Regions from separate parts of the Vibrio syngnathi genome, predicted to be linked through region 2. Evidence: predicted binding sites of a transcription regulator. Region 2 holds the regulator's gene; the other holds the start of a gene.
The links. The regulator CRP, encoded in region 2, controls carbon source genes, mostly activating them, when cyclic AMP is high. The targets are predictions, from matches to a motif close to TGTGANNNNNNTCACA.

Region 1 (3,215 bases), 210 kb from region 2:
CCGGCTTGTTGAAAGACATAACATCCCTGTTCTTGAACGAAAAAGTCAGTGTGACGACAATGAAGAGCCGTATTGACTATAAACGTCAATTGTCGGTGATGGATTTTGATTTGGAAGTGACCAATATTGAAATTCTGAGTCGCGTGACAAGCCGAGTAGAGCAAATCAAAGATGTCATGAGCGTAAAACGCCTAGGCTAGTTTTTACGTCGTACTTGGCCTTCTCACTGTGTTAACTGCACTATACTCGCTTCATCACATAGACAAGCTATGCTCAGAAGTCTCGTAAGTTTGTTGCCTTGTTAGAAGAGCCAATTACTTAGTAAAACAAAAATAGTTGTCATTCCCTACAGTGAGGGATGAACGTGATAGGGAATCTCGCCAAGCGATTTGATATCCCCAACTAGCTCATTCTTCGCTCTTGAGGATGACGGAAATAATAGAAAGGTGAGTGGTTTTGGCTGCTCACCTTTTTTAGTTCTAGTATCTTTTAGTCTGAGTACTTATTAGTTTTAGTGAAGCTTTAAATTTAAAAATCAAAGACAGTGAATAGGAATAAAACGATGAATCACCCGATTGAACAACTTGAACAGATCATGACTAAGCTGCGCGATCCTGAAGGTGGCTGTCCTTGGGATTTGAAACAAAATTTTGAAACCATTGTGCCGCATACGATCGAAGAAACGTATGAGGTGGTGGACGCGATTCACAACAAAGATTGGCCAAACTTACAAGAAGAGTTAGGCGACCTGTTGTTTCAGGTGATCTTCTACAGTCAATTAGCAAAAGAACAGGGCTTGTTTGAGTTCTCTGATGTGGTCGACGGTATTAATGAGAAACTGACGCGCCGTCATCCACATGTATTTTCTGATACCGAGTTTGCCAGTGATGAAGAAATTAATGCTAACTGGGAAGCTGAAAAAGCCAAAGAAAAAGCACAGGCAGGCAAAACTCAAGAAAGTATTCTAGACTCAATACCAAACTCTCTACCTGCACTTTCGCGTGCTACAAAAATTCAAAAGCAAGTCGCGAAATTTGGCTTTGATTGGGACTCTATTGGTCCAGTCGCAGATAAGGTTTTAGAGGAAGTTGATGAGGTGCTAGAAGAAGCGCTTCAAGTAACGCCAAACGAAGATTTAGTTGAAGAAGAACTGGGTGATTTGTTGTTTGCTACCGTCAATTTAGTGCGACATTTGGGTAAAAATCCAGAAACGGCTCTCAATAAAGCCAATCTGAAATTTTCACGCCGCTTTAAAGGTGTGGAACAAAAAGTTCGTCAGCAAGATAAAATTTTGACCGACTTTTCTCTACAACAGCTTGATTCCATATGGGATGAAGTCAAAGTGGCGGAGAAAAGATCATCAAAGCTTTTATCATGAATTGATTTGAAGCAAAAAATAAAAAATAGCAGTGTGATAGATTTCACGTTGTGGCGATAAGGGGCTTCTGGTATATTTTCATCCCGTCCAGAAGTAATCCATTTCCCTCATTCAACCAATTTCAGGTTAAACATGACGACAAATTACATTTTTGTTACTGGCGGGGTTGTATCCTCTCTAGGTAAAGGTATTGCAGCAGCATCTCTTGCGGCTATTTTAGAAGCTCGTGGTCTTAAAGTGACTATGATGAAGCTTGACCCTTACATCAACGTTGATCCAGGCACAATGAGCCCGACTCAACACGGTGAAGTGTTCGTTACGGAAGATGGCGCTGAAACTGACCTTGACCTTGGTCACTACGAGCGATTCATTCGCACCAAGATGACTAAGCGTAACAACTTCACTGCAGGTCGTGTTTACTCAGACGTACTCGCTAAAGAGCGTCGCGGTGATTACCTAGGTGCAACTATTCAGGTTATCCCGCACATCACTAACTCTATCAAAGAACGTGTAATTTCTGGCGCAGCTGGCCACGATATCGCGCTTGTTGAAGTTGGTGGTACGGTTGGTGATATCGAATCTCTACCATTCATGGAAGCGATTCGTCAGCTAGCAGTAGAGCTAGGCCGTGAACGCGCAATGTTCATGCACCTTACTCTAGTGCCATACCTAGCAGCTGCGGGCGAAGTGAAAACTAAGCCAACGCAACACTCTGTAAAAGAGCTGCTGTCTATTGGTATTCAGCCAGACATCCTAGTTTGTCGTTCAGACCGCAACATTCCTTCGAACGAGCGTAAGAAAATTGCTCTGTTCTGTAATGTGCAAGAAAATGCAGTTATTTCTATGCGCGATGTTGACTCTATCTACAAGATCCCTCAGCTTATTAAAGCTCAAGGCACTGATGAACTTGTATGTAAGCGTTTCGGCATCACAGCTCCAGAAGCAGACCTGTCTGAATGGGAACAAGTAATTTACGAAGAAGCTAACCCAACGGGTGAAGTGACGATTGGTATGGTTGGTAAGTACATTGAACTACCAGACGCATACAAATCAGTAAATGAAGCGCTAAAACACGCGGGCTTGAAAAATCGCCTAAGCGTGAATATTAAATACGTAGATTCACAAGATGTTGAGTCTCGTGGCGTAGAAGTTTTAGAAGGCCTAGACGCAATCCTAGTTCCTGGTGGCTTTGGTGATCGTGGTGTTGAAGGTAAGATTCTTGCTGCTCAATACGCTCGTGAAAACAAAGTACCGTACTTAGGTATCTGTCTAGGTATGCAAGTAGCACTTATCGAGTACGCTCGTAACGTTGCGAAAATGGAAGGGGCACACTCTTCTGAATTCTGTACTGAAACTAAGTACCCAGTTGTTGGTCTTATCACTGAGTGGACTGATGGCGAAGGTAAAGTTGAAGAGCGTACAGAAACATCTGACCTTGGCGGTACAATGCGTCTTGGTTCACAGCTTTGTCACCTAGCTAAAGGGACAAAAGCTTACGAATTATACGGTAGCGCGACGATCCATGAACGTCACCGTCACCGTTACGAAGTGAACAACAATCTTCGTCCACAAATTGAAAAAGCGGGCCTAAAAGTATCGGGTCTATCTGCGGACAAGAAACTGGTTGAAGTTATTGAGAACCCGAACCACCCATGGTTTGTTGCTGCTCAATTCCACCCAGAGTTCACTTCAACACCTCGCGATGGTCACCCATTGTTTGCAGGTTTCGTTAAAGCAGCTGGCGAGTTCCAGCGCGGCGAATTAGAGAAGTAAAAAGGAATACAGGTAGCTGCGTAAGTTGTGCTGCTACCTTTTAAATTTGACATTTATATATTCA
Region 2 (3,215 bases):
TAGAACCTCTGACAAGGAGTCACCATGACGCCCGATCTACTCTTTAAACCACTATGGGATGATTACATTCACAGGCTTTGCCCATCGGCTGAGAAAGTACACCATTTGCTGAAAGAAGATGAAGCTCTGATTAATGATCACATTGCACTGCGTACTTTCAATGTTGCACCACTGGGTATTGAAACATTGGCTAAACCTTTCCTTGAGTTAGGTTACAAGGCGTGTGGCGATTACTTATTTGAGAGCAAGAAGCTAGTGGCTAAGCATTACGAGCACCCAGATCCAAACCAACCGAAAGTGTTCATTAGTGAGTTGAAAGTCGAAGAGTGTTCAAGTGACTTGCAACAGATCGTGGCTAAGTTGGTTGAGCAAGTCGACGCAAGCAAGCTTCAAGGTCATGAGTTCTTGTTTGGTGGTCGCCTTTGGGACCTGAGCTTCGCGGATTTTCAAGTTCTAGCAAAAGAGAGTGAATACGCGTCTTGGCTAGCGGCTCATGGTTACGGTGCAAATCACTTTACGGTGAGTGTGAACCAGCTCAATGAGTTCGATGAAGTACAGACTGTGAATGACTATTTGAGTGATTCAGGTTTCACTATCAATGCATCTGGTGGTCAGGTTAAAGGCTCTCCAGAGGTCTTATTAGAGCAATCATCTACAATGGCAGACAAAGTCCCAGTTTCATTTGTTGAAGGCAATGAGATGATTCCTGGAGGCTTCTATGAGTTCGCTAAGCGTTATGCGATGGCCAACGGTGAGCTTTATACAGGTTTTGTTGCAGCATCGGCGGATAAGATCTTCGAAAGCACTAACGGTTAAAGAAAGATGCGAGTACGGGCTTTGCTCTAGAGATTCAGATAGGCTTCGCTTCGAGAGTATTTTCGCTTGGAAGCTGTAGGTGTTTCATTCGTATTTTCTTTGTAGATCTTTAGAAAACAAAAAAGCCACCAAATTCGCATTTGGTGGCTTTCAAATTTTTGGCTCAGTTAATCGAGATTAACGAGTGCCGTATACCACGATAGTTTTACCGTGTGCAGAAATTAGGTTCTGCTCTTCTAGCATCTTCAAGATACGACCAACTGTCTCACGAGAACAACCAACAATCTGGCCAATCTCTTGACGAGTGATCTTGATTTGCATGCCGTCAGGGTGAGTCATTGCATCTGGCTGTTTCGCTAGGTTTAGTAGCGTTTGAGCGATACGACCTGTTACGTCAAGGAACGCTAAGTCACCAACCTTTTGGCTAGTTACTTGTAGACGGTTTGCCATTTGCGCTGAAAGGCGCATTAGGATATCTGGGTTCACTTGGATAAGTTGACGGAATTTCTTGAAAGAAATCTCAGCTACTTCACAAGGAGATTTTGCACGAACCCATGCAGTACGCTCTTGGTCTTCTTCGAACAAGCCAAGCTCACCGATGAAGTCGCCTTGGTTTAGGTAAGAAAGAATCATTTCCTTACCTTCTTCGTCTTTGATAAGAACTGCCACAGAACCTTTAACGATGTAGTACAAGGTTTCTGCCTTTTCACCAGCATGAATCAAAGTACTTTTTGAAGGGTACTTATGAATATGACAGTGTGAAAGGAACCACTCTAATGTTGGATCGGTTTGGGGTTTACCTAGAACCATAATATCTTACTTCCTCTGCAGGGTATGCTTGCCGCTTTCCATATTTTAGCTAAGCCTGAATTGACGTAGCTAGGATAAGAGCACTCGTTGAGTGCTGCAAGCTATCTTGTGTTTCGTTTAAGAATAGTATCCTTTTTCAGGTACTATTTCTTGATTTTAATCGTGACCAAGCTACGATTTTTTACGCAAAATTGTGCACATGATCACGGTATGAAAAGTAATCAACCAGAATGTTGTTTTGTTAGCCTATTTTCCCGGTTTCTATAAGTTGTTGCAGGATAGGCCTTACAATGAGTTCCATAGCAAAACTCATCTTGCCGCCAGGTACTACAAGCGTGTTGTGGCGCGACATAAATGAGCCATCAATCATAGCCAGAAGATAAGGGAAATCGACGTTTTTGATGCCGCGTAAGCGTATAACAACGAAGCTTTCATCTAAACTTGGGATCCCTTTAGCATTGAGAGGGTTTGATGTGTCTACCGTTGGAACACGCTGGAAGTTGATGTGAGTACGTGAAAACTGAGGAGTAATGTAGTTAAGGTAATCATCCATCGAGCGAACAATTGAGTCCATTACTGCTTCGCGAGAATGACCACGATCGCGTGTGTCACGAACGAACTTTTGGATCCATTCTAGGTTTACGATAGGCACCATGCCGATCAGCAAATCGACGTGTTGAGAAACATTGATGTCCCCATCTACCACACCGCCGTGTAGGCCTTCGTAAAACATCACATCGGAATTTTCAGGGATCTCTTGCCATGGTGTGAAGGTGCCTGGCATTTGATTATAAGGCACGGCTTCATCAAAGGTGTGTAGGTAGCTGCGGACTTTGCCCGTACCTTCATTACCGTATTGACGGAAGAACTCTTCTAATGCACCAAAATCGTTAGCTTGTGGGCCAAAGTAGCTGATGTGCTTACCTTGCTCGCGCGCCTTACGGATCTCGACGTCCATCTCTGGGCGAGTGAAGCGATGGAAACTATCCCCTTCAACCCAAGCAGCCTTTACGTCCATCATATTGAACATTTTGCGGAAGGCTTCTGAGGTGGTGGTGGTGCCGGCTCCAGATGAACCCGTCACCGCAATAATTGGATGTTTAGCGGACATGACAACCCTTGTCTTTTGAGTAACTTACTTGTTAGCAATCGTTTACCACTATAACACGGCTCCTTTATGAGCGCAGCCTAGAAGCGTTTTGTGACTTGAATATCAACGGTTTCATGCAGCTCAGAAAACACGATACTCACTTCTCCTGAGGCTAATTGATGTTTCACTTGGTCAATTTTGTTTTGCAGTGAAACTTCTATGTCACCGTAGTCTGTACCTTCACGCAGCACGAATTCTTTAATGAGGTTTTCCAGTGTCTCTGGCGCAATGTCTTGCCATGGGATGATCATAAATACTTCTCTCTTTTATGTTCATGGATAGGTTTATTGATGTAGAAATGAATGAGCTTAGTAATATTCTCACTTCTATTTAATAAGGCTCGGACATTTTACTAAGGCTCGTCATTATGCCGAATCTTGGATACTTTCATAGTAGGCGGGTAATGCTTCTTCTAACCAAAATCTTGGCTTGAGTGTGC

Region 1: pyrG (CTP synthase) is a predicted target of CRP. The motif match lies at 1,411-1,426, and genes of this name have one in related genera.

Annotation. Positions count from the first base shown of each region.
Region 1 is NZ_CP017916.1:499,789-503,003, forward strand. It holds gene relA (GTP diphosphokinase) at 1-200, shown strand, start outside; gene mazG (nucleoside triphosphate pyrophosphohydrolase) at 563-1,378, shown strand; gene pyrG (CTP synthase) at 1,511-3,151, shown strand.
Region 2 is NZ_CP017916.1:293,262-296,476, forward strand. It holds gene K08M4_RS01345 (DUF1338 domain-containing protein) at 25-816, shown strand; gene crp (cAMP-activated global transcriptional regulator CRP) at 994-1,626, opposite strand; gene K08M4_RS01355 (phosphoribulokinase) at 1,868-2,737, opposite strand; gene K08M4_RS01360 (YheU family protein) at 2,815-3,027, opposite strand; gene K08M4_RS01365 (hydrolase) at 3,142-3,215, opposite strand, start outside.